DNA from 2 places in the Erwinia papayae genome. Region 2 is predicted to be linked to the other one. Evidence: predicted binding sites of a transcription regulator. Region 2 holds the regulator's gene; the other holds the start of a gene.
What was found. The regulator sigma-54, encoded in region 2, starts transcription at its own class of promoters, with help from an activator protein. The targets are predictions, from matches to a motif close to GTTGGCACANNTTTCGCTNT.

Region 1 (15,655 bases), 780 kb from region 2:
TGATCAGCGCAAATACACCGCCGCTGAACATATCCGTTACGCCATAACCTATATATTTTTTTACGGACAGAGAGGCTTCATCTTTCATTTCCTTTACTCCATATAGTGGATTTCACATACAGGTTTTTTTATTTGTATATGACCCTTCCCTGGATATCGTTGATTCCAGACTTGCGGTAAAAATAGGTATTTACCCGGTCACGCCATTCACAGGCATTTTTATATTGTCTGCTGAGTCTTTCACTGACGCAGGAAAAAATATCAGGATCAATAAAATCGGCCAGTTCATGCCAGCGATGACAGAAACCTTCCACTTCCTCAACGCCTGCAAAATGGGTGTCGTAGATATGCTGAATAATCGACTTTCCGCTTTTCAGTCGGTGTTGATAAGGCAAATGATGAAAAAACAAAACCAGTTCATCAGGACAGCTGTCGACTGAATCATAAAGACGGCAGTTAGCTTCAGCATACTGACCGGTAAATCCGGTGCCTGTTGCCAGTGTGCGATCCACCCCCAGACCGTGGCGATCGGCATAGTGATAAGTTCCCCACAGATCATACTCGTAGCCATCCACATTGGGGCCGTAGTGATGATGAGGGTTAACCATCCAGCCGACTCCGAGCGGGGCGGTGTATTTTTCATAAGTGTCACCGCTGGTCAACAGCATCTCAGAGACGGTATCAACAACCTGGGGTGTTTTGCCCAGCGTCAGAATGCACCATTCCCGCGCCAGTTCTGAGGCAGGCCGCGTCGGACACCACAGCAGGTTACCATAGCCATACAGATTGGCCTGTGCCAGCGGATGGCCGGTCCAGTTAGCATCATCCCCAACGTTGACCACGGCGGTAATACCAGAATGCGCAACCTTGCGCCCTTTCCCGCTCATCAGTCCGGCAACGGTGGCATCGCTGGTGGTCAGGTGGGTGTTAAACGCCAGAATGGTTTGCCATTGCGGCACCAGCCAGAACAGGTCGATTTGTTGACCGGTGTACTCCTGGGTGATTTGCAGTTCCAGCACCTGGCTGGTGGCGGGCATTGCTCCCAGCAGAGGAGAAACAGGCTCACGGACCTGAAAATCCATCGGACCGTTTTTAATCTGTAAAATGACATTGGGATGAAACTGCCCATCCAGCGTGACAAAGTTATCGTAAGCGGCCCTGGCGCGATCCGTCTTCTTGTCGCGCCAGTCTTGCAGGCAGTTGTAGACAAAGCAGCGCCAGAACACCACTCCATCAAAGGGTGCCAGAGCCTCTGCCAGCATATTGGCACCATCGGCATGAGTGCGGCCATAGGTAAAAGGGCCTGGCCGGTGTTCAGAATCGGCTTTGACTACCACGCCACCCAGTTGAGGAATGTCCTGCCACAGGCTGGCAAAACAGTCACGCCACCAGTGGCGAACCTGGGGATCAAGCGGATCGGCGCTGCTGAGCCCGCCCAGTTCAATCGGGCTGGCATAATTAATGCTGATATGCAGGCTGATCCTCCACTGGCTGAACAGCATCGCCAGGCGCTTTAATGGCTGGCGAAAAGTTGGGGTGAGCAACTGTGTTTCATAATGGTGAACGTTGACATTGTTAATCGCGATAGCATTGATGCCGACACTGGCTAACAGTCTGGCCCAGGCATTCAGCCTGGCGTCATTATTTTCAATGAACTGATTATTATGAAAAAAAAGTGAGTGGCCGGCATAACCACGCTCAATCGAACCATCCATGTTATCCCAGTGGTTAATCATGCGAATCGGCATGGCCGGTGTTTCCTTAATCCGATCACCCGCCTTCAGGGTGTCAGTCATCAGCCGCTTAAGCAGATGGAACCAGCCATAAAGCAGCCCGCGTGCGGTGGATGCCTGCACCGTAATGGTTTCTCGGGTGGCTGCCAGGGTGAATCCTTCGCAATCCGCATCCGCATCCTGCTGCAATAAGAAACGTAATCTGGCATCGGAGCCATGCTGATCATCGGCAGAGGTAACGATAAAAGCGTGACTGATTTCTTTCCTCAGCGTTTGCAGCAGCGGATCATGACCTGCTGGCAGGGAGACAACGCTTATTTCACCCAAAAATGCGCTGAGCAAATGAGGGATATCTTCGGTTTCCGGTAACCAGGCACGGTGGCTTTGAGTCGCAATATCAGGGGCGTTGAATTCAGTCATCATCATTTCTCCTTTACGTCAGGTATATCACGCGATATAAATAATCCGATGTTATGTTTTTTTATTTCGGCTTTGTGTTTATTAACTTATGTGAGAGTGATCAAAGTGTTGATCAGAGGGCGGTATTAAATGTGATCGAAGTCGTCTTTGATATTTTAATATCAGGAAAGTAAAAAATTATAATCAGCCAGCATGGCTTCTTATTAAGAAAAAAAGAAAATTTAATAACGGTTACGCTTTTTGATGGCAGTAACAATGCATTCAATGAATTCTGCCAGTGAAGTCCAGGAAAATAACTGACTGAAATTGGGTCGACGAAGCGCGTTTTTAACGTTTCAGTCAATATGCCGTTCAGCAAGATGCAACTGATCAGACAAATCTGAGCGGAAATAAATTTTCTATCTGAAAATGCAACCTGATAATATCCTGCAGCTGTGGGCTATGGTTTTGACTGGCATGATGTCTGATTAAGAATTCGGTATTTTCTGCATGATTTTCTGTGTCTGCCCCCTTCTGCCATGACGAATCAGTGCTATGATCGGCACCGCGCAGCCCGGTTGACGACCAGGGTTGGTTTGGTGCCTGCTGAGAGCGCGCCATTCGGACAGCGTTCCGCCTCCTGGCGTTTAACTATCTGGAAAATTCATTCCATATTGCGCCGCATTTTATAGTGAAGATAAAGAGTCTGAGAGCAGAAATAATGAAGCAACCTGCACGTGCGCCCCACGGCAAAAAGCCGGCAGCAAAACGTAAAACGCGCGATCAAATTAACAGTGAGGCGCGCGATCGTAAGCGTGAAAAAAAACAGCGCGGTAACGCTTCCGGCAGCCGTGCGAATCCGGTCACGGCTGAAAACAAGTCTGGCCAGACCGCCAGAGCGAAAGATCCCCGGCATGGCAGTAAAAAGCCTGTTGCTCTCGGAGCAGACGTCGCCCCAGTAACCAAAGTGGCTAAACTTGGCAAAGCTATGCCTGCCACGGAAAAAGCGCCGCGTCTGACGCCAGAAGAAGAACTGGCGAAGCTGGAAAATGATCCACGACTGGATGCGTTACTGGATCGGCTGGAAAGCGGTGAAACGCTGAAATCGGAAGATCAGGCCTGGTTGGATCAAACCCTTGATCGTATTGACGTGCTGATGGAACAGCTGGGTATCGCACTGGATGATGACGTTGAGGATGAAGAGGCGGAAGAGGATATGTACCGTCTGCTGAAGGGCGCTAACTGAGTCTGACGGCAACAAAAATGATCGGGGTGCCATTATGGCACCTCGTCTGTTGAGGGTTCTCTGCTGATGAATTGGCCTGGATCAATTTACCTGCTGATTTTGCTCTGCGGGCTGCTCTGGATGTTGGTTAAGATAAAACGTCTGTCAGGGCTGAAAAAACGCCTGCGCAGAATGGCCGGTCATCCGTCAGCCAGACCGTCTGCTTTCCGCCGACGGTCGGCATCCAGAACTCTCAGAAGGAGTGAACCTCGTGGTGCAGACGATTGAATGGGATCAGGCGCTGATTGAGAAATACAATATCTCTGGTCCCCGTTACACCTCCTATCCTACCGCGTTGGAATTTCACGAAGATTACGATGAGCAGGCATTTTTTCAGGCCAGCCAGCGCTATCCCAATCGCCCGCTGTCTCTCTATATACATATCCCGTTCTGCCACCGGCTGTGCTATTTCTGCGGCTGTAACAAGCTGGTGACGCGACAACAACATAAAGCGGATGACTACCTTGAGGCGCTGGCGGTGGAGATCGTCTCCCGTGCCAGACTGTTTGGCAATCGCACCGTCACGCAGATGCACTGGGGCGGTGGCACGCCGACCTGGCTGAATAAATCGCAGATTACCCGGCTGACAACCTTGCTGCGCCAGCATTTTAACTTCAGCAATGATGCTGAAGTATCGATTGAAATTGATCCGAGAGAATTAGAACCGGATATGCTGGACCACCTGTGGTCGGTCGGCTTTAATCGCCTCAGCATGGGGGTACAGGACTTTAATAAGGATGTTCAGGAGAAGGTCAATCGCATTCAGGACGAAGCGGCGATTGTCGGGCTGATTGCGCGGGCCAGGCAACTGGGTTTTGTTTCTGTCAATCTGGACCTGATCTACGGTCTGCCGATGCAAACGCCGGAGAGCTTTGCGTTCACCCTGAAAAAGGTGATTGCGCTGATACCTGACCGCCTCAGCGTCTTTAACTATGCGCATATGCCTCATCTGTTCGCTGCCCAGCGAAAAATCAAAGAAGCCGACCTGCCTGATGCCGATCAGAAGCTGACCATTTTGCAACAGTCTGTCACCTCGCTTACCGCAGCGGGTTATCAGTTTATTGGCATGGATCACTTTGCCCGTCCTGATGATGAACTGGCGATTGCCCAGCGGGAAGGGCGGCTGCACCGTAATTTCCAGGGATATACCACCCAGGGCGGCAATGACCTTCTCGGCATGGGCGTTTCCGCAATCAGCATGGTGGGAGACAGCTATGCGCAGAATCAGAAGGTGTTAAAAAGCTGGCACGCAGCGCTGGAACGGCAGCAGAGCGCATTGTGGCGTGGGCTGCGTCTGACCGATGATGACTGTCTGCGGCGGGAAGTGATCAAAGCGTTGATGTGTAACTTTTCACTGAACTTCGCTGATTTTTCTCTCGGCGCACTGCATTTCACTGACTATTTTGCGCAGGATTTACTCCTGTTGCGCCCGTTTATAACCGACGGGCTGGTGGAAATCAGTGGAGACAGGTCTGCGTGTAACGACTAAAGGACGGCTGTTGGTCAGGAATATCTGCATGTGTTTTGATATTTATCTGCGGCAAAAAGCGCCTGTGCAGCAGTTTTCACGGGTTATCTGAACCGCCGCCGCCAGCGTCTCATTTCTGGCGGCTTCCGGCGGTAAAACAGCACCCGGCAATGCACCCAAATGAAGCAGTGAGGCACTAAGCGCGCATTATTCGCCGGTACTCCTTTTCTTATCCCGCATGACGGGCCACTTTTATCTGTGGCGCATCATTTGCATCTGTTTTCGTTGGGCACCGCCGCGTGCCCTGAACTCTTCACTTACCTGAAAGGAAAATTCATGAAAACAATGAGTGCGGGAGCATTTTACCGGACCGCTGCCTCTCTGCTGGTGGCGTTCGGCGTGGGAGCCAGTGCTGCACAGGTGCCAGCCGGGACACAGCTGGCGGCTGCGCAGGAAATCATCAGGGGAAATGGTACTGAGCCTGCCACGCTGGATGTGCAGCGGGCAGAGAGCAATGAAGCTTTTAACGTTATTAATGACCTGTTTGAAGGGCTGGTCAGCATCGGTGCGGACGGAAAACCCCGGCCCGGCCTGGCTTCTTCATGGGAAACGCAGGATAACATTACCTGGACCTTTCATCTGCGCCCCGGTCTGACCTGGTCAGATGGCAGTCCACTGACCGCACAGGACGTGGTGTTCAGCTGGCGCCGTCTGGCCGATCCGAAAACGGCCTCTCCTTACGCCTCCTTCGCTAACTACGCTCACATTAAGAATGCGGTAGAGGTCACAGGGGGGAAAGTCGCACCTGATCAACTGGGCATCACCGCCCCGGACGATCACACCGTTAAAGTGACACTTGACCAGCCTGTCTCCTATTTTCTTCAGTTTGTCGCGCACCCTTCACTGTTTCCGGTCAGCGAGCACAACGTTGAGAAGTTTGGTGACAGCTGGCCGCGTCCCGGCAATATGGTCAGCAGCGGCCCGTACAAGTTAGATCAGTGGGTGGTGAATGAAAAAATTGTGGTCAGTCGCAATGACCGCTATTGGGACAATGCGCATACGGTGATTAATCGTGCGACTTACCTGCCACTCAACGATGGTACGGCGGAACTGAACCGCTATCTGGCGGGTGAAATCAACATCACGGACACCATTACCTCCACTGATTTTCCACGGATGAAAAAAGAGAAACCGGCGGAGATCCACAGCACCCCGGTACTGAGCGTGTTTTATTACGAATTTAATAACCGGCGCGCGCCGTTCAATGATGTGCGGGTGCGACAGGCGCTGGATCTGGCCCTTGATAAGGGAGTCATCGCCAGCAAAGTGATGGGCAAAGGGCAGAAGCCTGCATGGACGGTTCTGCCACTTTCAATGGGTGGCATCACCTTAACGCCGCCGGAATGGGCAGGCTGGACGCAGGAAAAAAGAGTTGCAAAGGCGCAGGCCCTGTTGAAGCAGGCGGGCTACTCCTCTTCGCATCCGCTGCATTTCCGTCTGCTTTACAATACCTCGGACGATAATCGTCGCCTGGCTATTGCTGCGGCATCAATGTGGAAAAAAACGCTGGGCGCGCAGGTTGAACTGCAAAACCAGGAGTGGAAAACCATGCTGGATACCATGCACCAGGGGCAGTATGACCTGGTGCGTTACACCTGGATAGGAGACTACGATGAGCCTTCGACCTTCCTGAATACTTTCCGTAGTGGCGACAGCCAGAACACATCCATGTATGGCAGTGCCGCTTTTGACGCTGCTGTGAAGTCGGCGGGGTTAGCTTCAACACCAAAAGAAGCAGGGCAATACTACCAGAAGGCTAGTGATATCATCGCCGGGGATACGCCGGTCATCCCGGTTTTTTACGGGGTACAAAACCGGCTGGTTAAGCCTGAAGTGGGCGGGTTCGCGCCGTCAACCCTGGGCTTTTACTACCTGAAGGATCTTTATCTGCGCAAGTAAGTCGTAGCAGTATCTTTGCAGGCAGGGTGCCGGCATGACAAAGGAAGGCGACAGCAGCAAGCCTTTTCATGCCGGGCTTTTTCCATCCTCATCGCCAGATTGTTAACATGCGTCTTCGGGTGATGAAAGGCCCATCATTTTTATGAAATTACGGGTGGCAGTCCGTGTGCGACTTGCCCGGTCGGGCCGATTTGCATCACTGATTTCCAGCAGTATGTTGATAAAATCTGTCCCCATCAAATCGTCAAGAAAACGCGATACGGCAAGTCTGGTCTGTTCAGGCTCTTTACCGGCAAATTCAGGATGCAACGGCAGCAACGCCTCAAGATTAAGCTGCCAGCTGTGGACGAATCCCTCATAGGCTGCGCTGGCGAGTTGAGGAAAGCGGCGCGTTTCAACCATCACGGTGCGCATAATAGCGACGGTGTCGGGATGGGTAATCTTCTCCTGAAAGAGCGCGCCTGTTTCCTGCATAACCTGTTGCAGGGGCTTCTCCTGTATAGCCTGCTGGTACTGACCTCTCTTCTCTTCTGAGTAATCACAGGCACTCAAAATCACCGCATTAAACAATGCTTCTTTGCTGATGGCGTGGCGGTACAGTGTCATAATCGAGACGTTTGCCAAAGCGGCAATCTCTTCCATGCTGGAAGCCTCATACCCGACCTGAAGAAAAACGTCTTTTGCTGCGCTGATAATTGCAGCGCGCTTGCGTGCCATCAGTTTTGCCTTGGGATGATCGTCTGGCCACTCTTTCATTACGAAATTCCTCGCCTTTTAACGATAATATAGTCTATCGTATCTCTTGTTGCGATATGGTTGATTATCGTATTGTATCTTTTCAGGATGGTCCGCACCACCTGATGTCATTCACCGGTTCCCCGCAGCCCTGCGTCACGACAATGACCAGGTGTTGCACCTCCGAACTCTTTACAGGAAACAGTGCCATGATCCACGAACAGATAAATGCCACAGAAAAACAACCTCATAAGTTAATGAATATGTTGCTGTGGGGCGCTCAGCTGTTGATCTTTATTGCCTTTGTTATTTTCGGTGGCATGAAAATGCTGATGCCCGTCAGCCAGTTGGCCGCTATGTGGGTATGGCCGGGTCAGGTGCCGGTACATTTTCTGCGGGGGATGGGGCTGATTGATGCGCTTGGCGGAGCAGGGATTCTGCTGCCTGCTTTGTTGAAAATAAAACCGCAACTGTCAGTCTGGGCTGCGTCTGGCTGCACCTTGCTGCAAATTTGTGCCATTACCTTTCATATCTCACGCGGTGAGGCTGCCGTCACGCCGCTTAATTTTATCCTGCTGGCCTTGTGCGGTTTTATCTTGTGGGGGCGTCTACGGGTAGTCCCGTTTAGCAGATAAAAGTTGTTGCTGATAATGGGAAAGGGGAGTGCGGATTATCGCCACCGGCAATCTTTCTGCATCCCGGCAGAGGTGCAATAAGCGCAAGGCCGGATATCACCGGCCTTATTTCAACTGAACAGATTCATCATCAGGGCGCACATCACTGCTGCGATGGCGGTCTGTGGAGAATGTGCCCACGCCTGCGCTGTTTGCGTGATGAAATGAATGACAGATTCCAGCATAGTATTCCTCCCGGTAGCCGCTCAGAATGATACTGATTAGCACCGACGTGTAAAGCCGCTGAAGGTATAAAAAAAAGCAATGTGCCATATTTTTACACCTTCTGCTGGCTTACTCCATCCCCAGCTCTTTCAGTTTGCGGGTCAGGGTATTGCGTCCCCAGCCCAGCAGTCGGGCGGCTTCCTGTTTGTGTCCCTGAGTGTGGCGCAATGCTGTGGTCAGCAATGTTCGTTCCATTTCAGGCTGTGCTTCGGAAAGCAGATTTTGATGACCCGAACGCAATGCACGATCAGCCCACTGAGCCAGCAGCGTTGCCCAGCTGTCAGGTAAAGACTGTACCGGCGTGTCTGCCGTTGTCGTCTCAAAAAGTTCGCCTGGCAGATCCTGGATCAGCACTTCCTGACCCGCCGCCATTACGGTCAGCCAGCGGCAGGTATTTTCCAGCTGACGCACGTTACCAGACCAGTGCAGACGGGTAAGCGCCGTTTCCGTTTCCGGATGCAGGACTTTTGCTTCAACGCCCAGTTCACGTGCCGCAATCTGTAAAAAATAGCGCGCCAGCCGTGGAATATCCTCCCGCCGTTCACGTAGCGGCGGCAGGTGTACGCGGATCACATTCAGTCGATGAAACAGATCCTCACGGAACTTACCTTCCTGCACGCGCAGTTCCAGATTCTGGTGGGTGGCCGCAATAATGCGTACATCCACCTTGACGGGCGCATAGCCTCCAACGCGATAGAACTGACCATCAGCCAGTACGCGCAGTAAACGGGTCTGCACATCCAGTGGCATATCGCCGATTTCGTCCAGGAAGAGGGTGCCGCCATCCGCCTGTTCAAAACGTCCCTGACGGATCTGATTTGCTCCGGTAAATGCCCCTTTCTCATGACCAAAGAGCTCTGATTCAATCAGATCCTTGGGGATAGCGGCCATGTTCAGGGCGATAAATGGCGCTTTAGCCCGTGGGCTGTGACGGTGCAGGGCGTGGGCGACCAGCTCTTTACCCGTACCTGATTCACCATTGATCAGCACGCTGATAGAGGAACGGGAAAGACGGCCAATGATGCGGAAGACATCCTGCATCGCCGGGGCCTCACCGATGATGTCGGTGGTCGGGCCGCTGACCGGCTGATTACGTGGCTGTTGCTGTTCCTGATAGTGGCTGATGGCACGCTCTACCAGCGCGACGGCCTCATCAATATCAAAAGGTTTGGGCAGATAATCAAAAGCACCCTGCTGATAGGCGCTGACCGCCGCATCAAGATCGGAATGTGCCGTCATAATAATCACCGGCAACATGGGATGGCGTTGTTTAATCTGTTTGAGTAGCGCCAGCCCATCCATTCCAGGCATACGAATATCTGAAAGTAAAACGTCTGGGGTTTTGGTAGACAGGGCGTCCAGCACCTCGTTACCGCTGTCAAAAGTGGCACAGCTTAAACCGGCTCCAGTGAGCGCGCGTTCAAGCACCCAGCGGATGGAGCTATCGTCATCGACGATCCAAACTATCCCTCGTTGCATAGAAACCTCACTGGCGAATAGGCAAATAAACTGAAAATTCTGTGTGGCCAGGCCAACTACTGAACTCTATTTTTCCTGAGTGCTGATCGATCAGACTGCGGGCGATAGACAGGCCTAAACCGGTCCCCCCTTCACGGCCACTCACCATGGGATAAAACAGGGTGTCCTGTAGCTGAGCCGGAATGCCGGGGCCATCATCCTCAACATCAATGCGCGCCACCAGACGATAACGCACGCCGTGCAGCGTCAGCTGAAATGCCGTGCGGGTACGAAGCGTGATTGTGCCACCTTCTTCCCCCAACGCCTGAAGCGCATTACGGACAACATTCAGTAACACCTGTTCGATCTGATCCGGATCGTGCGGTAACTCTGGCAGACTGGGATCGTAATCCCGTACCAGCGTCACGTTGTCGGGCAGTTCCATCGATACCAGGTTAACCACACGCTCAGCGACCTGATGAATACTTTGTGTGACATGCATACCGGGCTGCTGTGGGCCAAGTAGCCTGTCCACCAGATTGCGCAGGCGGTCAGCCTGTTCAATAATCACCCTGGTATACTCGGTCAGAGAGGGATCGGGGAGCGCTTTTGCCAGCAACTGAGCGGCGCCCCGCAATCCTCCCAACGGATTTTTTATTTCATGAGCCAGACCCCGAACCAAATCGCGGGCTGCTACCTGCTGGGCATGTTGAATCTGCTCCTGGCTGAGACGACGCTGATTGTCCATCGGGGCCATTTCCAGCAGGATTAAGCCATCAGGCAGACGTTGCGCGGTCAGTGACATAATATGTGCGCGGCTGTCCACTACCAGGGTGACTTCACTATCGGTAAAGCCCTGACCAGCACTCAGACTCTCGCGCATGACGTCAATATTTAACGAAAAATATCCCATCAGCTCCGGCAAAGGCGTACCGAAAAGCTTGCGTGAGCTTTGAGCCAACAGCTGTTGTGCAGCAGGATTGGCGTAATGCACCACCAGTTCGCTGTCGACCAGCAAAATACTGTTAATCAGAGAGTTGAGAATCTGCCCAGCATCGGGCAGCGTGCCAGTTGCCATACAGTCTTCCCCTGCACCTTTTTAGTGCATTATAGCCTTTTAACCCAGATATCGTCGTCCCTGACGATGAATTCGCGGTGAAAAAAGCCCATCCGGAGATGGGCTGAAATTTCCACGGCAATAATTCCCGGCGATTTTCATACCACAGCGGTGCTGGCTTCCCTCTTTCTCCCAAATAAAACAGCAGACTACGTTATTTTGGGTTATTTCGGTTGCCGCCCTACCGCGACATCGCATTCACCAGGTTCAGACGTTTTAATCATACGCTGTAGTACAGTTCAAACTCAACCGGATGCGGAGTCATACGAACGCGGTCCAGCTCGGATTTACGCAGTTCGATGTAGGCATCAATGGTATCGTCAGTGAACACACCGCCACGGGTCAGGAACTCGCGGTCTTCGTTCAGCGCGTTCAGTGCTTCTTCCAGTGAACCGGCCACTTTTGGAATCTCAGCTTCTTCTTCCGGCGGCAGATCGTACAGGTTTTTGTCCATCGCATCGCCCGGATGGATTTTATTGATGATGCCGTCAAGGCCAGCCATCAGCAGTGCAGAGAAGCACAGGTAAGGGTTAGCCGCTGGATCCGGGAAGCGAGCTTCGATACGGCGGGCTTTCGGGCTGGCAACCACAGGAATACGAATAGACGCTGAACGGTTACGGGCAGAGTAAGCCAGCATGACCGGCGCTTCGTAGCCAGGAACCAGACGCTTGTAAGAGTTGGTGGTTGGGTTAGACAGAGCATTAATCGCTTTAGCATGCTTGATAACGCCGCCGATATAGAACAGCGCCGTTTCAGACAGGCCGCCGTATTTGTCGCCAGAGAACAGGTTGGTGCCGCCTTTGGACAGGGACATATGGCAGTGCATACCTGAACCGTTATCACCAAAGATAGGTTTTGGCATAAAGGTCGCGGTTTTGCCGTAAGCGTGGGCAATGTTGTGCACAACATATTTGTAGATCTGAATTTCGTCCGCTTTTTTGGTCATGGTGTTGAAGCGGGTTGCCACTTCGTTCTGACCTGCTGTCGCCACTTCATGGTGGTGAGCTTCAACGACCAGGCCCATCTGCTCCATGGTCAGACACATAGCAGAACGGATGTCCTGTGAAGAGTCGACCGGTGGAACCGGGAAGTAACCGCCTTTCAGACCCGGACGGTGACCTTTGTTACCGCCTTCGTATTCTTTACCGGTGTTCCAGGCGGCTTCAATATCATCGATAGCAACGTGGGAACCCGAGGTGGTTGCGCCAAAACGCACATCATCAAACAGGAAGAATTCTGGCTCTGGACCAAAAAGAACGGTATCTGCAATGCCGGATGAGCGCAGGAAGTCTTCCGCGCGTTTGGCGATGGAACGAGGGTCGCGATCGTAGCCCTGCATAGTGCCTGGCTCAAGGATGTCACAACGAATGATCAGCGTAGGATCTTCGAAGAAGGGATCCAGAACTGCGGTTGTTGCGTCAGGCATCAGAACCATGTCTGATTCGTTAATCCCTTTCCAGCCACCAATCGAAGAGCCGTCAAACATTTTGCCTTCTTCGAAGAAGTCAGCGTTAACCTGATGAGCAGGGATGGTAACGTGCTGCTCTTTACCCTTGGTATCGGTAAAACGCAGGTCAACAAATTTGACTTCATGCTCGTTCATCATCGACAGAACGTGTTCAGCGGACATACTTAACTCTCCTGGATTTTGTCATTGTCGTCGTGGTCAGATATCTTTGCGGCGCATCAGGTTTATTTTCTGGTGCAGTCATTCCAAAATAAAGCGTCCTGACCAGCCGGGACCTTCGTGAAACTGGCATTTTTGCTTACAAACATCAAAGCGAAATTTATGCCAACTTTCTAAACCGGCATAAAAAGCGCTATGATGCGCCCTCTGATGAATCGGAATCTGCACCATGATGGAAGTCGCGCACCATGATGGTGCTTATGGTTGCTGTCCTTGCGCTTTTATGGTGCATTTTTAGCGGCAGGTGCAATTGTTGCACTGTAAATGGCTAAAAAAGCAACCTGACAGCAATCTTTAATTGATATTTGTGATCCTGTTCAGTCCTTCGATTAATCCGTGTACAATAGCGCGCTATTTCTAATGCCTGAGGCAAAGCTGTGATCGAAAATTTGCGTAACATCGCCATTATTGCCCACGTTGACCACGGTAAAACTACCCTGGTTGATAAATTGCTACAGCAGTCCGGAACCTTTGACGCCCGCGCTGAAGCAACCGAACGCGTAATGGACTCCAACGATTTGGAGAAAGAGCGTGGGATTACCATCCTCGCAAAAAACACCGCCATTAAATGGAACGACTACCGCATCAATATCGTGGATACCCCAGGACACGCCGACTTCGGTGGTGAGGTAGAACGTGTGATGTCAATGGTTGACTCGGTGCTGCTGGTTGTGGATGCAATGGATGGCCCAATGCCGCAAACCCGCTTTGTGACCAAAAAAGCTTTTGCAAATGGTCTGAAGCCGATCGTGGTTATCAACAAAGTTGACCGGCCTGGTGCCCGCCCTGACTGGGTTGTGGATCAGGTATTCGACCTGTTTGTTAACCTGGACGCGACCGACGATCAGCTCGACTTCCCGGTTATTTACGCCTCTGCCCTGAACGGTATCGCGGGTCTTGACCACACCGATATGGCGGAAGACATGACCCCGCTGTATGAGGCCATCGTGAAGCACGTTTCTCCGCCACAGGTTGAGATGGCTGCGCCTTTCCAGATGCAGATTTCACAGCTGGACTATAACAACTATGTTGGTGTTATCGGTATCGGCCGCATCAAGCGTGGCAAAGTGAAGCCAAACCAGCAGGTGACCATCGTCGATAGCGAAGGCAAAACCCGTAACGGTAAAGTTGGCAAAGTGCTGACCCACCTCGGGCTGGAGCGTATTGATGCGACAGAAGCCGAAGCAGGCGACATCATTGCCATTACCGGTCTGGGCGAGCTGAACATCTCTGATACCATCTGTGATCCACAGAATGTGCAGGCGCTGCCAGCACTGAGCGTTGATGAACCAACGGTAACCATGTTCTTCAACGTCAACACCTCACCTTTCTGCGGTAAAGAAGGTAAGTTCGTGACCTCACGTCAGATCCTTGACCGTCTGAACAAAGAGCTGGTGCACAATGTGGCGCTGCGTGTGGAAGAAACGGCTGATGCCGATGCCTTCCGCGTTTCAGGTCGTGGTGAATTGCACCTGTCGGTACTGATCGAAAACATGCGCCGCGAAGGTTTCGAACTGGCGGTATCCCGTCCGAAAGTTATCTTCCGTGAATTCGAAGGCCGTAAACAGGAGCCATTCGAAAACGTGACGCTGGATATTGAAGAACAGCATCAGGGTGCAGTGATGCAGGCGATGGGTGAACGCAAAGCCGACATGAAAAACATGGACCCGGATGGTAAAGGTCGTGTGCGTCTTGACTACGTGGTGCCAAGCCGCGGCCTGATCGGCTTCCGTAACGAATTCATGACCATGACTTCCGGTACCGGGCTGCTCTACTCCACCTTCAGCCACTACGATGATGTTCGTCCGGGTGAAGTGGGCCAGCGTCAGAATGGCGTATTGATCTCAAACGGCCAGGGTAAAGCGGTGGCATTTGCGCTGTTTGGCCTTCAGGATCGCGGCAAACTGTTCCTTGGTCACGGTGCGGAAGTGTATGAAGGCCAGATTATCGGTATTCACAGCCGTTCTAACGACCTGACGGTAAACTGCCTGACCGGTAAGAAACTGACCAACATGCGTGCTTCTGGTACCGATGAGGCGACAACGCTGGTACCGGCCATCAAGATGACGCTTGAGCAGGCGATTGAGTTTATCGATGATGACGAACTGGTAGAAGTTACGCCACTTTCTGTCCGTATTCGTAAACGTCACCTGACCGAAAACGATCGTAAACGCGCCATGCGCGGTAGCAAAGACGTTTAATCTGACGCTGTTGCTGATACACAGGGCCGGAGATTTCCGGCCCTGTTTTTTTTCCTCTCTGAATCTGTCTTCCAGTTTTCAAATTCGCCACCTGTTCAGGCTTCCATTTTACCGCTAGAGTGAATAGCTCACCGGAACAAAAGGAGATGGCCATGCTGTATATCTTTGATTTAGGTAACGTCATTGTTGATATTGACTTCAACCGGGTGCTGGGCGTCTGGAGCGATCTGGGACGCGTGCCGTTAGCGACGCTGCAAAACCATTTCACTTTGGGGGAGAACATTCATCGCCATGAGCGTGGAGAAGTGAGCGATGAAGCCTTCGCTGAGCAGATTTGCGAAGAGCTGGGCCTGGCGCTGAGTTTTGAACAGTTTACCGCTGGCTGGCAGGCTATATTCGTTGGTGTTCGCCCGGAAGTCTTACAGATAATGCAAGCGCTGCGCGATAAAGGCGAGAGGGTGGTTATTCTCTCCAATACTAACCGTCTGCACTGTAGTTTCTGGCCTGGTGAATACCCGGAAGTCCAGAGCGCTGCGGATAAACTTTACCTTTCACAGGATATGGGCATGCGTAAGCCCGAAGCCCGCATTTACCAGCAGGTGCTTGATGAAGAAGGTTTCAGCGCCGACCAGACAATTTTCTTTGACGACAATCTGGAAAATATCGAGGGAGCACGGGCGCTTGGCATCCAGAGTATTCACGTTACGGATGCCA
Region 2 (15,655 bases):
CGGGTCTGATAAATAAAATTATGTACTTCAGTATGGCGATCAAGAAATGCGGCTACAGGCCGATCCAGTCCGGTCATTGGCCGTAGCTTCGGATCCCAGTGTGGATTAGGAAGAAAACGAACGTCGAAGACGTAATCAGCATCAATTGGAATACCATGTTTAAAACCGAATGACTCGAAGACCATGGTCAGCTCACGTTCACGTTTCCCCAGCAGAGGTGTGCGTAGCATTTCAGCCAGTTCGTGGACCGACATTTCAGAAGTATCAACAATCAGGTCTGCTCTTGAACGTAAAGGTTCCAGCAGATCGTTTTCTTCATCAATGGCACTTTCCAGTGAGAGGTTTTTACTCGACAGAGGGTGCAAGCGCCGTGTGTCACTGTAGCGACGTATCAGGGTATTGCGATCGGCGTCCAGAAACAGCAGCTGAGGAGAGAAGCTCTCCGGCAGACTGGTAAGTGCTTTTTCGAATACTTCTGGTGATTCTGGCATGTTGCGCACATCAATGCTGACTGCGGCTGAAATGTTGCGCTCTGCCAGAGAATTTGCCAACTCCGGCAGCAGTACTACGGGCAGATTGTCCACGCAATAAAAGCCCATATCTTCCAGTGCACGCAACGCAACTGATTTGCCAGAACCCGATCGACCACTGACGATCATCAGCACCATGACTTATTCTCCTGATTGGCCGGTTTACGGGGGGTAGCAGCGATCCGGGTCATGTTCTTAATGCCTTAGCCTGTCCGGCAGGACTAGTGATTCTCTTCGGGGCTCTCTGCCATGATCCCGAAAAGTTCTTCATCACTCTGTGCCGCACGCAACCGGCGGCAAACCGTTTTATCCGCCAGCCGTTTAGCCACCAGGGAAAGAGTGTGTAAATGCGTTTTACACTGATCGGCAGGCACCAACAGTGCAAACAGCAAATCGACTGGTTGATTATCAATGGCATCAAAAGCGACGGGCTGATCGAGGCGAATAAAGACGCCGACGGCGCGCAACGTGTCTTCCACCAGCTTACCGTGTGGAATAGCGATACCATTGCCGATACCGGTACTGCCCATCCGCTCCCGAGTCAGGATTGCTTCGAAAATGGTCTGGTGCGGAAGATTCAGCTGTTTGGCTGCTAACTCGCTGATAATCTCCAGCGCCCGCTTTTTACTCTGGCAATGTACGCCATTGCGGGTACAGGACACGCTCAGTACCGAGCTCAGTTCCAGTGTTAAGTCATTGTTCATCATAGTTTCACTTACGTGTTTATCTTCGCCTGCAAGATAGCGGACTTTAGGTGTTCCCCGGGGAACCATGCCTGCCATCGGTCGACTGCTCATGCCTTATTGATCAACGGCTCGTACTCCAGGAGAAGAGTACGAGCCGACACATCTTACGTCACGTTCTTATTAAATAAGGGTGGCGAAAAAATATTCAATTGCTGAGTGAAATTTAATGCTGTTTCAACTTGTCTTTATGTTTATTCAGCTGTCGGGTCAGCTTGTCAATCAAACCGTCGATTGCTGCATACATATCTTTCTCTTCGGAGGTGGCATGCAACTCGCCGCCGTTAACATGCAGGGTTGCGTCAGCGATTTGGGTCACTTTCTCAACCTTAAGCACTATATACACCTGGTTTATCCGGTCAAAATACTGCTCCAGTTTGGCAAATTTAGCCGTGACAAACTCCCTTAAAGGTTCAGTGATTTCTACATTTTGTCCGGTGATGTTGAGTTGCATACGCTTTTCCTTATCTGTGCGTTCAGACCAGTTGTTTACGTTGGTTTGATGGCGGAATGGATAAAGACTCTCGATACTTTGCGACGGTTCGCCGTGCCACCATAATTCCCTGCTCGGAAAGCAGAGTCGTCAGCTTACTGTCACTAAGCGGTTTGGCGGGATTCTCCGCCGAGATTAATTTTTTCACCAGAGCACGAATCGCGGTTGAAGAGGCTTCACCACCCCCTTCCGTATTGACGTGGCTGGAGAAAAAATATTTCAGTTCAAAAATACCACGTGGGCTGTGCAAATACTTTTGCGTGGTAACACGTGAAATGGTGGATTCATGCATATCCACCGCACTGGCGATGTCTGCCAGTACCATCGGGCGCATGAATTCTTCCCCCTGCTCAAAGAAGGCCTGTTGCTGATCGACAATGCAACGGGTCACTTTCAACAGCGTATCATTGCGGCTTTCCAGGCTTTTAATCAGCCACTTTGCCTCTTGCAAGTTGCTGCGAATAAACTGGCTGTCGTTATCATTGCGACCTGAACCGCCTAACGATGCATAGTGCTGATTGATCTTCAGTCGGGGGACGCTGTCCGTGTTCAGATCGACCGTCCAGCGTGTACCGACCTTACGCACCAGCACATCAGGAATAACATACTCAGGTTCGCTGGTATTGATCGACTGGCCTGGGCGGGGGTCGAGCGACTGGATGAGTTGCATGGCGTTTTTCAGCACATCTTCTTTCAGCCGCGTGACACGCATCAGGCTACGGAAATCATGATTGGCCAGTAAATCGAGATGGGCGCTGACAATCAGCCGTGCTTCTTTGAGAAAGGGCAGGTCTTCTGCAAACTGGGAGAGCTGGACCAGCAGGCAGTCACGCAGATCGCGGGCACAGACACCAACCGGGTCAAAACGCTGCATACGTTTAAGAACGGCTTCAACCTCATCCAGCGTCAACTCTTCATTGCCAATGCTTTCCAGAATCTCTTCCAGAGACACCGTCAGATAACCGGTGTCGTCTACCGCATCAACGATGGACGTCGCGATGGCGCGATCGGTATCAGTAAAAGGCGTCAAATCCACCTGCCACGTCAGATAATCCTGCAACGTTTGGGTGGTTTCTCCCTGATAAACGGGGAGTTCATCATCGTGATAATCGGTTCCGGTTCCGGAAGGAGTTCCCGCGGTATAAATTTCGTCCCAGGTGGCGTCCAGAGGTAACTCTTCCGGCATATCCTTTTGTTCCAAAGCCTCACGCGTATCCAGCGCTTCTTTTTCCTCGTATTCTCGCGAGTCGACTTCCTCATGAATGTCGGTTTGCTCTAGCAACGGATTGCTTTCCAGCGCCAGCTGAATTTCCTGCTGTAGTTCAAGCGTAGAGAGTTGCAGCAGACGAATGGCCTGTTGCAGTTGTGGCGTCATGGCAAGCTGTTGGCTAAGCCTGAGTTGCAAACCTTGCTTCATATTCAGAATAGAAATTCCTCAAAAATCTTACCGGGTTTAACACCTTATCAGAGTCTGAACTCTTCGCCCAGGTAGACTCGTTTAACTTGTTCATCTTCCAGAATTTGTTCTGGCGAACCATGGGCAATCAGATGTCCCTGACTGACAATATAAGCGCGCTCACAGACTGCCAGCGTTTCGCGCACGTTGTGGTCGGTAATGAGTACGCCTAATCCACTGTCACGAAGATGCTCGATAATTTTTTTGATATCAATAACCGAAATCGGGTCAACACCCGCAAAAGGCTCATCCAGCAGGATAAATTTCGGATTGGCTGCCAGCGCCCGGGCGATCTCTACCCGTCGCCGCTCACCTCCAGAAAGCGCCTGTCCCATGCTGTTGCGCAGGTGACTGATATGGAACTCATCCATTAACTCATTAGCGCGATCTTCACGTTGTTCTGGCGTCAGGTCGTCACGAATTTGCAGTACCGCCATCAGGTTGTCAAACACGCTCAGGCGACGGAAGATGGAGGCTTCCTGAGGCAAATAACCAATACCCCGTCGGGCGCGGGCATGCAGTGGCAGTATGCTGATATCTTCTTCATCAATGATGATGCGACCGGCATCGCGGGGTACTATCCCCACCACCATATAGAAAGTCGTGGTCTTGCCTGCGCCGTTGGGTCCAAGAAGACCAACAATTTCGCCGGAATGAACTTGCAGGCTGACATCTTCGACCACACGGCGGCCTTTGTAGGCTTTCGCCAGATTTTCTGCAATTAACGTTGCCATAGCTGATTAGTTACTCTTTTTCTGTCCAGTGGACGGGTTACCTTTATCCTGCAACTGTGAAGGAACCAGAACGGTAGTGACACGCTTGCCGGTGTTGCCATAGGCCTGCATTTTCTGCTCTTTAACCAGATAGGTAATCCGATCGCCTTTAACATTGCTGTCGAGCTGTTCAAGATAGGCATTGCCGGTCAGCTCAACAAAGTCTGTTGCCAGTTCATAATGCATTTTCAGGGCGTGGCCTTTAACGGGTTTACCGTTATCCTGCATTTGATAAAAAGTGGCGGGATTACCGTAAGCGTCAACAATCGTTTTTTTACTGTCTCCGCCCGGACGGGTAACCACCACTTTGTCAGCGGTAATTTTAATCGAACCCTGGGTGACGATAACGTTGCCGGTGAAGGTAGCTACATTACCCTGCATATCCAGCGCCTGGTTTTCGGAATCCACATTGACCGGTTTATCTGAGTCTCCGGTCAGTGCGAGAGCTGGCAGGCTGGCAGCCAACAGCAGGCCGAGTGTCAAAAACTTAAGGTTGTTTTGCATTTTGAATTTCATAGGAGGTTTTGACCTTTTCAATCAACTCGGCAGTTTTGTTGCGTAAATTCCCGCGCATTTTCATGCCGGTAGAGTTAAAGCTGGTGCCATATAGCGTCACCTGATCTTCTGAAGTGACATCCTGAGTGACAAGGTTGACGACTGCATTATCGGTTTTGATTCTTTGCAGTTGGGCATCCTGAGTCAGGCTGTTGACCTCAACATGGCCGTAAAGATACAGCATGCGATCATTGGTCAACTTCGCTTTGTCAGAGCGCACTGACCAGGTGGGAATTTTATTCTCATCGTAGGTGGTCATGATTGGGTTATCGAACCAACTTACCCCATCAAGGGAAAAATAAGTCACTTTGTCTGACACGAGCTTATAGTTCAGGGCTCCCTGCGGGTTATAAACCACGGTATTCGATGACTGGCTGGTGTAGGTTGGTTCCTGGCCGTTTCCCGCTGCGGGTGCGGCGCTGTTGTCGTTATCAGCCAGATTCCAGCCAATAAGCACGATAGCCACCAGGGCCAGCAACAGCGTAATCCAACGCCTTGTTTTACTCATACAGACTGCCCTTTGGCCTCATCAAACTTACCCTGCGCGATCAGTATCAGATCGCAAATTTCGCGCACTGCGCCGCGACCGCCTGCAATGCGCGTGACATAGTCAGCACGCGGAACAAGTACCGGGTGGGCATCTGCCACCGCCACACTCAGCCCTACCTGTTCCATTACCGGCCAGTCGATCAAATCATCACCAATATAAGCCACTTGCTCGGGCTGAAGTGACAGTTTATCCAGAAGTTCGCGGAAGGCCAGAATCTTATCAGACTGGCCCTGGTAAAGATGCGTAATTCCCAGCGTCGCACAGCGGTCAACCAGCAACTTTGCGTTACGACCAGTGATAATAGCGACTTCCACGCCAGAGGTCAGTAGACAACGTATGCCATACCCATCCCGGACATTAAACGCTTTTAGTTCTTCGCCATTATTACCCTGATAGATCACGCCGTCAGACATTACCCCGTCAACGTCGCAAATCAGCAGGTTGATCCGGCTGGCGCGGCTCATTACCTCTTTACTGACTTTGCCGTAGCAAGTTTCAATCCAGTTTGCAGCTGTGCTCATTGATCTTATTCCTTGTTAAACCACACCTGCACGCAACATGTCATGCATATGCACCACACCGAGCAGAACGTCGCCGTTTGCGACCATCAACGCGGTAATGTTACGGCTTTGCATCAGATTCAGAGCATCCACCGCCAGGGTATTAGGCCGGACGCGAATACCCCCTGTAGTCATGACGCTGGCAATGCTGGCCTGCTGAATATCAATACCCATATCAAAGACGCGACGTAAATCACCATCGGTAAAGATACCCTCGATCTTCATCAAATCGTCACAGATCACCGTCATCCCCATATTTTTTCGGGTAATTTCCAGCAGTGCGTCGCGCAGAGAAGCATCCCGACTGACGTGAGGAATCTCATCGCCGCTGTGCATAATATCATTCACGGTTAGCAGGAGTTTACGGCCCAGCGCCCCGCCAGGATGAGACAGAGCAAAGTCTTCAGCGGTAAAGCCACGCGCTTTCAACAGTGCGACAGCCAGAGCATCCCCCATTACCAGCATGGCCGTTGTGCTGGTGGTCGGTGCCAGCCCAAGCGGACAGGCTTCCTGTGGGACTTTAACACACAGATGAATATCAGCGGCCCGGCCCATTGCGCTCTCTGGCCGACTGGTCATGCAAATGAGTGATACCTGCAAACGCTTCAGCACAGGGATCAGCGCCAGAATCTCAGAAGATTCACCAGAGTTAGAGATGGCAATTACAATATCACCGGCGCTCACCATGCCCAGATCGCCGTGGCTCGCTTCTGCCGGATGAACAAAAAAAGCGGGAGTGCCAGTACTGGCAAAGGTAGCCGCCATTTTTTTACCGATATGACCGGATTTACCCATCCCCATCACCACGACTTTACCCATGCAGCTGTAGATACGCTTACAGGTTTCCGTAAAGTCAGCATTGATGTATTGATCGAGCTGTTCCAGACCTTCACGTTCTGTATTCAGAACCTCTTTTCCCGCCTGTTGAAAATCAAAACCAGGCTCAGGGATAACTGGTGACATAATTTTTTAATCCTTTTACCAGAAGGTGGCCGAGGGCTGCCAGTAGAGTACAGTGACCCAGCTATAAAGCCGCTCAACAGTATGGCACCGGCTACCCGTCCAATACGGCGGCTGCGTTGAAGGCAAATAAGGGTGAACAGCGCACTGACGCCCAGCATCACCCAATAGTCACGGGCGAAAGCATGCATATCGACACTTCCCGGATGAACCACGGCGGGGATGCCCAGAACAATCGCGATATTGTAGATATTGGAGCCGATCAAATTTCCCACGGCAATATCGTCTTCACCTTTCAGGGCACCTGCGATTACCGTTGCCAGTTCAGGCAGGCTGGTGCCAACCGAGATAATTGTCAGCCCGATAACCAGTTCGCTGATACCAAAGAAATCTGCAATGACCGTTGCGTTGTCGATCACCATCCGCGTCGACATTGGCAGAATAATCAACGCCACCGCCAGCCAGAGAAACGCTACCGTATTGCCCACATCATCCCGTGGCAGTTCGGCCAGCTGCTCACGCGTGAGAGCATCATTGTTATCGCGCTCGGCTTTACGGGCGATTTTGATAATAAAAAGCAGGTAAATGACTGCGATAGTGATCAGCGCCAGTCCGTTATTGCGACTCAGGTTGTTATCGAACAGCATCACGCCGCACAGCAGAGTGACCAGCAGCATCAGCGGCAGCTCGCGGCGGATTAAATTTGAATGCACTGTCAATGGATGAAGCAGGGCAGCTCCTCCGAGAATTAACAGAATATTCGTAATATTCGAACCTATCGCTGTACCAACAGCAATATCCATCTGTCCGTGCGTGGCCGCAGAGAAAGAGACAATCAGTTCAGGCAGTGAGGTGCCAATGCCCACTACGGTCATGCCGATAATCAGCGGTGGAATGCCTGAAGCACGGCAAAGAATGGCAGCGCTGAACACCAGACGATCTGCACCATATACCAGCAGGACCAAACCGATAATGAATAGTGCTGTAGCTACGAGCATGTAATGTCCTTTGATCGGATATAATCGTCGGTTGGTCTGGCGCGACATCTGAGGTAAGAGCGCAAAAGAATGCGCTGATTTTGACGATCTGAAAGCAAAAAGTAAAACTTATGCCAACTTTAGCCACGTCTTCAGGGTAAGTTTCTGTAAAAGTGTCCTGGATGTACGCATATGCGATACCATCGGAGAAAATTTTATGCCTGAAAAAGAGGATAAGAGGTGACTATGGGGCAGACGGAGGTGAATTTGGTGGATGTTCGCGGGGTCAGTTTTTCCCGTGGCGATCGGCCGGTATTTGATAACATCTCGCTGACGGTACCCAGAGGGAAGGTAACGGCCATTATGGGGCCTTCAGGCATTGGTAAAACCACGTTATTACGTCTGATCGGCGGTCAACTGCGGCCAGACCACGGTGAAATCTGGTTTAACGGCGAGAATATTCCCAGCCTTTCTCGTTCCGGATTGTACGAAGCGCGCAAGAAAATGAGCATGCTTTTTCAGTCCGGTGCCTTATTTACTGATCTCAACGTCTTTGATAACGTCGCCTGGCCTCTGCGTGAGCATACGCAGTTGTCACCTGAGCTACTGCACAGCACGGTAATGATGAAACTGGAGGCCGTCGGACTTCGTGGCGCAGCGCAGTTAAAACCGTCAGAACTGTCAGGTGGCATGGCACGACGGGCCGCGTTGGCGCGAGCCATTGCGCTTGAACCCGAGCTAATCATGTTCGATGAACCCTTTGTGGGTCAGGATCCGATTACGATGGGGGTGCTAGTTAAGCTGATTGACGAGCTGAATCATGCTCTTGGCATGACCTGCATCGTGGTTTCCCACGACGTACCGGAAGTGCTGAGTATTGCTGACTATGCCTATATCATTGCCGGACAGAAGGTTATTGCTCAGGGTACGGCGAAAGCGTTGCGTGAGAATCAGGATGCAAGGGTACGTCAGTTTATTGATGGCATCGCTGACGGCCCGGTGCCATTTCGTTTCCCCGCAGGAGACTATCTGCAAGATTTAACCGGCTCAGGGAGTTAATTGACTGATGTTTTTATCAGGACTGGCATTGGTGGGACGCAAGGCAATCAATACCTGTGCATCCTTTGGTCGTGCAGGATTAATGCTTTTTCACTCGCTGTTGGGCGTACCGCATTTTCGTAAGCATGCGCCGCTATTAGTTAAACAACTGTACAGCATCGGCGTGCTGTCGCTGTTAATCATTGTTGTTTCCGGCCTGTTTATTGGGATGGTGTTGGGGTTACAAGGTTACCTCGTGTTAAACACTTATGGTGCGGAAAGCAGTCTTGGCATGTTGGTGGCGTTATCTCTGCTGCGTGAGTTGGGACCGGTGGTGACCGCACTGCTGTTCGCAGGCAGGGCGGGATCGGCGCTGACCGCTGAGATTGGCCTGATGAAAGCGACGGAACAACTTTCCAGCATGGAAATGATGGCTGTCGATCCTCTGCGCAGGATTATTTCACCGCGCTTCTGGGCTGGTTTTATCAGTATGCCATTGCTGACGTTAATCTTTGTTGCCGTCGGTATCCTTGGCGGGGCGGTTGTTGGCGTCAGCTGGAAAGGGATTGATAGCGGTTTCTTCTGGTCTGCCATGCAAAATGCCGTCGATGTACGAACTGATATCATTAACTGTGTAATCAAGAGTGCTGTTTTCGCTGTTACCGTCAGCTGGATTGCTCTTTTCAATGGCTATGATGCGATCCCAACTTCAGAGGGGATCAGTCGGGCTACGACGCGCACAGTGGTACACGCTTCTCTGGCGGTACTCGGTTTAGATTTTGTGCTGACAGCACTGATGTTTGGGAATTGAAGCAATGCAAACGAAAAAAAGTGAAATTTGGGTGGGCGCATTTTTAATACTTGCACTCTGTGCTGCGCTTTTCCTCTGCCTGCGGGTGGCCGATCTCAAATTGTCAGGCAGTGAGCCGACCTGGCGTTTGTATGCCACCTTCGACAACATTGGCGGATTGAAAACCGGCTCGCCAGTGAAAATCGGTGGTGTGGTGATTGGTCGGGTCACCGATATAGAGCTGGACAGCAAAACGTATTCGCCTCGCGTCACGATGAATATTAATGACAAATACAATCAACTGCCGGATACCAGCTCACTGGCGATCAGAACTTCAGGTCTGTTGGGCGAGCAATTTCTGGCGTTGAATGTCGGCTTTGACGATCCGGAAATGGGAACGTCTATGCTTAAGGATGGCAGCACATTGCGGGATACCAAATCAGCGATGGTTCTTGAGGACCTGATTGGCCAGTTCCTGTACAAGAGTGGCAACGCCAGTGATAACAAAAACGCTTCGGCGGCGGCACCTGAAACAAATGCACAATCTGCGCCGACCGCAACGACTCACTCAGAAGAGGGCAAATGATGTTTAAACGTTTCCTGATGGCCGCGATGCTGGTTATTGCACCGATTGCGGTTAATGCAGCGGCTGATCAAACCAATCCTTATCAGCTGATGAATGAAGCGGCAGCTAAAACCTTTACCCGCCTTAAAAATGAGCAACCTAAGATCAAACAAAATCCTGATTATTTACGCCAGATTGTTCGTGAAGAGTTGTTGCCTTATGTTCAGACAAAGTATGCCGGCGCTCTGGTACTGGGGCGCTACTATCGTGAAGCGACGCCAGCGCAACGGGAAGCTTATTTCAATGCTTTTGGCGACTATCTGGCTCAGGCCTATGGCCAGGCGCTGGCGCTTTACAATGGCCAGACGTATCAAATCGCGCCTGAGCAGCCCTACGCTGACGCCAGCATCATCGCTATTCGTGTGACCATCATTGATCCAAATGGTCGTCCACCGGTTCGCCTTGATTTTCAGTGGCGGAAAAACACCCGTACGGGTGACTGGCAGGCTTACGACATGATTGCTGAGGGCGTGAGCATGATCACCACCAAACAGAACGAATGGAGCGATGTTTTGCGCCTGAAAGGGGTGAATGGATTAACAGAACTGCTGAAATCTTATGCTAATCAGCCAATCAAACTGGATAAGCAACGGTAATGCGCGATCAACTTAACTGGCGCGTAGAGTCGCATCAACTGCTTCTTTCCGGAGAACTTGAGCGACAGACATTAATGGCATTGTGGGATCAACGTGAATCGGTCATGAAACAGGTTGATACTATTGATGTCTCAGCGTTAGAAAGGGTGGACACTGCCGGGCTGGCACTACTTGTCCATTTGCGGCAGATAGCCTTGCATCAGGGAAAAACGCTGCTGTTCACCGGGATTACCGATAAGCTTCGTACGCTGATTTCACTGTACAACCTTCAGCAAATCATTATCTCCCGTAACTGACAAACGGTGAGTCGCTTATAAAATAAGCCCCTGCGTTGTCCGGGGCTTTTTTTGTTTGTTTAAGATAGCGGCACTTTCCACTAAGATGTGTGCCTTGTTAATCATTAAGTGAATTCTGAAGCGTTATGGAAACCAGTGAAATTCAATCTGTGCTGATGAGTGCATTACCCTTACAGGAAGCTCATGTTACCGGCGATGGTAGCCACTTTCAGGTGATAGCCGTAGGCGAACTGTTTGGTGAACTCAGCCGTGTTAAAAAGCAACAAACGGTCTATGCACCGTTGATGACTTACATCGCTGATAACCGTATTCATGCGGTATCAATCAAAACATACACCCCTGACGAATGGGCGCGCGATCGTAAGCTAAACGGCTTTTGAGCGGTGGGTTGTGTCCGGCGTCAGATGATGGCGTGTGGACAGAAATTTAGGTTTGATCAAAGAGAACTGGTGCAATGGATAAATTTCGTGTGCAGGGTCCAACCCGTTTAAGCGGGGAAGTTACAATCTCTGGCGCAAAAAACGCTGCGCTGCCGATCCTGTTCGCTGCTCTGTTGGCGTCCGATCCTGTCGAGATTCAGAATGTCCCAAAACTGAAGGACATTGATACCACCATGAAACTGCTCAGCCAGCTGGGGGTGAAGGTGGACCGCAATGGGTCAGTGCATCTGGATGCCAGCGACGTCAATATTTACTGCGCGCCTTATGAGTTGGTCAAAACCATGCGTGCATCAATCTGGGCGCTTGGCCCGCTGGTGGCGCGTTTTGGCCAGGGGCAGGTTTCCCTGCCTGGTGGCTGTGCTATAGGCGCTCGCCCGGTTGACCTGCATATCACTGGCCTTGAGCAACTCGGTGCTGAAATCAGACTGGAGGAGGGCTATGTCAAAGCCTCTGTTGATGGACGTCTGAAGGGGGCGCATATCGTGATGGACAAGGTCAGCGTGGGTGCGACTGTAACCATCATGAGTGCTGCAACGCTGGCAACGGGCACCACGATTATTGAGAAGGCTGCACGCGAGCCGGAAATTGTTGATACTGCAAATTTTCTTAACACGTTGGGGGCGAAAATCAGCGGTGCTGGCAGTGACCGTATCACCATCGAAGGCGTCGAGCGGCTGGGTGGCGGTGTTTACCGTGTCCTTCCCGATCGCATTGAAACCGGAACTTTCCTGATTGCTGCGGCAATTTCCGGCGGAAGGGTGGTTTGTCGCTCAACGCAACCTGATACGCTGGATGCCGTGCTGGCAAAACTGCGCGAGGCGGGAGCAGATATCGAACTGGGACCGGACTGGATTAGTCTGGACATGCACGGTAAGCGTCCAAAAGCGGTTAATTTCCGCACCGCACCACATCCTGGTTTCCCTACCGATATGCAGGCACAGTTCAGCCTGTTGAATCTGGTTGCGGAAGGGACCGGTGTCATTACTGAAACCATCTTTGAAAACCGTTTCATGCATATACCTGAGCTTATTCGCATGGGTGCACATGCTGAGTTGGAAAGCAATACGGCGATTTGCCATGGAGTGGAAAAACTCTCTGGTGCGCAAGTTATGGCGACGGATTTACGCGCTTCAGCCAGTCTGGTGCTGGCAGGATGTATTGCTGAAGGCACAACTATCGTTGATCGTATTTATCATATTGATCGTGGCTATGAGCATATCGAAGACAAGCTGAAGGCACTGGGTGCCAATATTGAGCGTGTAAACGGCGAAGAGTAATCCCCAGGATAAATAAGGCCGGTAGTCTGAATACTACCGGCCTTTTTTCATGCTCTGATTAATCGTTTGCGATCTATCAGGCTGTGGTTTACTGGATCGTAGTAACGACTCGGCCAGATTTCGGCGGGATGAATCATTAACGCATCAGCAATAAGCCACTCTCCTTTTGGCCAGGGGCGGAACAAAGCATTGGCCAGCGTTGAAGAACTCAACCCTGCCTCACGAGATAAGGCAGCCAGCGTGGTGCCCTGTTTGCGCAAACCTGCAATGATGTCGGCATTATGCCAGTCTTTTTTCTTTTGAAGCATCAGTTCGTCCTCCATGTACGCAGGACATTTTATAGCAATAACACTCCAGTTATTTCCAATACTTTCTTGATGTCGGGCTGATTTTGTGTGGCATTACGCAAAAGGCGTGAAACGTAACAGGGTAATTTGCAAAGCAAATTAAGCCCGGATGTTCAGGTGACGGGATTATGCATCAACATCATCGCAAAAGAAGAGCGCGGGTTTTCCGCGCCTGGTGAGATTGCGTATCAGAATTGGCGTTGCACTGACATGTGCGCCAGCGCTTCAAGTGCGCTGCGCCAGGGCGACTCGGGCAATACCTTAAGCGCCGCGATAGCTTTATCCGCTTCCTGTTCAGCTGCACGGCGTGTCCAGATGAGTGAACCACACTGATGCATCGCATCTAATACCGGCTCAAGTAAATGGCGACCATTTCCCCGTTCAATTGCGCCGCGAATCATTGCTGCCTGCTCTGCGGTACCGTTGCGCATGGCGTGGAGGAGTGGCAACGTTGGCTTGCCTTCGCTCAGGTCATCGCCGACATTTTTACCGAGAGTTTTGCCATCCGCACTGTAATCCAACAAATCATCGATTAACTGGAAAGCAGTTCCAATAAATCGTCCATAATCCTGCAAAGCTTTTTCCTGTTCTGAAGTCGCTGAGGCAAGAATTGCAGAAGATTGAGCTGCGGCCTCAAACAATCGCGCAGTTTTACTGTAGATGACCCGCATGTAACTCTCTTCGCTGATATCGGGGTCATTGCAGTTCATCAGTTGCAGCACTTCACCTTCGGCAATCACGTTTACGGCTTCAGACATCAATGCGAGCACGCGCAGAGAACCCAGGCTGGTCATCATCTGAAATGCCCGGGTATAAATAAAGTCCCCAACCAGAACGCTTTCCGCGTTACCAAAAGTCGCATTAGCGGTTGCTTTACCCCGACGCATATCTGACTCATCAACCACATCATCATGCAGCAGAGTTGCTGTATGAATGAATTCGATCAGGGCAGCAACTGTAACGTGTTGTTTTCCTGAATAGTTGAGCGCGCGAGCGGCTAAAACGGCGATCATCGGGCGAATACGTTTTCCCCCGCCGCTAATAATGTAGTAACCCAACTGATTGATGAGGGATACCTCAGAATTCAGCTGTTCAAGTATTGTTGCATTGACGTCCGCCATATCCTGTGCGGTGAGTTCGTTTATCTGTTCTAAGTTCATCAGTCTGTTCAGCTATTGCTCAGTATGCTGCTATGATAAGCGTCTTTACCCGTACCTGCGGCAATGACTAATGTATAACAGATTGTACTTGAAAATCCCGGCGGAGAAACGTTTGCATACGCTTTGCGTTTTTTTTCTGCAATACCCTGCAACAGCCCCTTGTCATTGCCTGTGAACTTGCGTAGAATTCGCGCCCTATTGTGAATATTTATAGCGCAGCCTGAAACTAGGATGGCAAGCGCGAAAGCGGAGTTTATATGTACGCGGTTTTCCAAAGTGGTGGTAAACAACACCGAGTAAGCGAAGGTCAGACCGTTCGCCTGGAAAAGCTGGATATCGCAACCGGCGAAACGATTGAATTCGACCAGGTTCTGATGATTGCTAACGGTGAAGACGTGACTATTGGCGCGCCTTTAGTTTCAGGTGGCGTGATCAAGGCAGAAATCGTTGCTCATGGTCGCGGCGAGAAAGTTAAAATTGTTAAGTTTCGTCGTCGTAAACACTACCGTAAGCAGCAGGGTCACCGTCAGTGGTTCACTGATGTGAAGATCACTGGCATCAGCGCCTAAGAGGAGATCTGACAAATGGCACACAAAAAGGCTGGCGGCTCCACACGAAATGGTCGCGACTCCAATGCAAAACGCCTGGGTGTTAAGCGTTTTGGTGGTGAATCAGTACTGGCAGGCAGCATCATCGTTCGTCAGCGCGGAACCAAATTCCACGCGGGCAACAACGTAGGCTGTGGCCGTGACCACACACTGTTTGCAACTGCAAACGGCAAGGTCCTGTTTGAAGTAAAAGGCCCGAATAACCGTAAATACATCAGCATCGTTGTTGAGTAAGGTTTTCGTGTCGGAAGGCGGTAGCTGATACCGCTTTCAGCAGCGAATCATGAAGCCCCGCTATGATTGCGGGGCTTTTTACATTCTGCATTTTGATTTGTTGGCCCTGGGGTCGGCAGATTCACGGCAATTTCTTTTTTGCTGTACACTTTATATTCAGTTGCAGGATGTTTTGATATCGTCCCTTCAGGGATGCAATGCAAATTAATTTTGCGGAACCAGACACCTTGCTACCGTCATCAGACCGCTGGTCTGCCCCGACGGCTCATGCCGTACCTGCATAGCAAAGCGGGGCGGAAAGATGATTTACGGAGAAGTAACATGAAGTTTGTTGATGAAGCGACGATCCTCGTTGCTGCGGGCGATGGTGGTAATGGCTGCGTCAGCTTCCGTCGTGAGAAATATATTCCTAAAGGCGGTCCGGATGGCGGTGATGGCGGTGATGGCGGTGATGTTTATGTCCAGGCCGACGAAAACCTGAACACGCTGATCGACTATCGCTTTGAAAAGTCTTTTCGTGCTGAACGTGGTCAGAATGGTCAGAGTCGTGACTGCACCGGCAAACGCGGTCAGGACATTATCATCAAAGTTCCGGTTGGCACCCGGGTTATCGACCAGGGCACAGGTGAAACGCTGGGCGACATGAT

Region 1: a site for sigma-54 is predicted at 12,831-12,850, ahead of glnA (glutamate--ammonia ligase). Genes of this name have one in related genera too.

What each region holds. Positions count from the first base shown of each region.
Region 1 is NZ_JBZCHT010000013.1:482,434-498,088, reverse strand. It holds gene AC3RPL_RS18515 (MFS transporter) at 1-88, opposite strand, end outside; gene AC3RPL_RS18510 (glycoside hydrolase family 20 zincin-like fold domain-containing protein) at 129-2,156, opposite strand; gene yihI (Der GTPase-activating protein YihI) at 2,854-3,378, shown strand; partial or broken gene hemN (oxygen-independent coproporphyrinogen III oxidase) at 3,629-4,997, shown strand; gene AC3RPL_RS18495 (peptide ABC transporter substrate-binding protein) at 5,231-6,844, shown strand; gene AC3RPL_RS18490 (TetR/AcrR family transcriptional regulator) at 6,947-7,600, opposite strand; gene AC3RPL_RS18485 (DoxX family protein) at 7,789-8,214, shown strand; gene AC3RPL_RS18480 (YshB family small membrane protein) at 8,325-8,438, opposite strand; gene glnG (nitrogen regulation protein NR(I)) at 8,548-9,957, opposite strand; gene glnL (nitrogen regulation protein NR(II)) at 9,965-11,014, opposite strand; gene glnA (glutamate--ammonia ligase) at 11,274-12,683, opposite strand; gene typA (ribosome-dependent GTPase TypA) at 13,118-14,941, shown strand; gene yihX (glucose-1-phosphatase) at 15,094-15,655, shown strand, end outside.
Region 2 is NZ_JBZCHT010000013.1:1,265,737-1,281,391, forward strand. It holds gene rapZ (RNase adapter RapZ) at 1-668, opposite strand, end outside; gene ptsN (PTS IIA-like nitrogen regulatory protein PtsN) at 752-1,234, opposite strand; gene hpf (ribosome hibernation promoting factor) at 1,440-1,727, opposite strand; gene rpoN (RNA polymerase factor sigma-54) at 1,750-3,183, opposite strand; gene lptB (LPS export ABC transporter ATP-binding protein) at 3,231-3,956, opposite strand; gene lptA (lipopolysaccharide ABC transporter substrate-binding protein LptA) at 3,963-4,511, opposite strand; gene lptC (LPS export ABC transporter periplasmic protein LptC) at 4,483-5,058, opposite strand; gene kdsC (3-deoxy-manno-octulosonate-8-phosphatase KdsC) at 5,055-5,621, opposite strand; gene kdsD (arabinose-5-phosphate isomerase KdsD) at 5,637-6,623, opposite strand; partial or broken gene AC3RPL_RS22015 (calcium/sodium antiporter) at 6,639-7,618, opposite strand; gene mlaF (phospholipid ABC transporter ATP-binding protein MlaF) at 7,844-8,656, shown strand; gene mlaE (lipid asymmetry maintenance ABC transporter permease subunit MlaE) at 8,664-9,446, shown strand; gene mlaD (outer membrane lipid asymmetry maintenance protein MlaD) at 9,451-10,011, shown strand; gene mlaC (phospholipid-binding protein MlaC) at 10,011-10,646, shown strand; gene mlaB (lipid asymmetry maintenance protein MlaB) at 10,646-10,942, shown strand; gene ibaG (BolA family iron metabolism protein IbaG) at 11,068-11,322, shown strand; gene murA (UDP-N-acetylglucosamine 1-carboxyvinyltransferase) at 11,397-12,659, shown strand; gene AC3RPL_RS22055 (helix-turn-helix domain-containing protein) at 12,707-12,967, opposite strand; gene ispB (octaprenyl diphosphate synthase) at 13,195-14,166, opposite strand; gene rplU (50S ribosomal protein L21) at 14,424-14,735, shown strand; gene rpmA (50S ribosomal protein L27) at 14,751-15,008, shown strand; gene cgtA (Obg family GTPase CgtA) at 15,330-15,655, shown strand, end outside.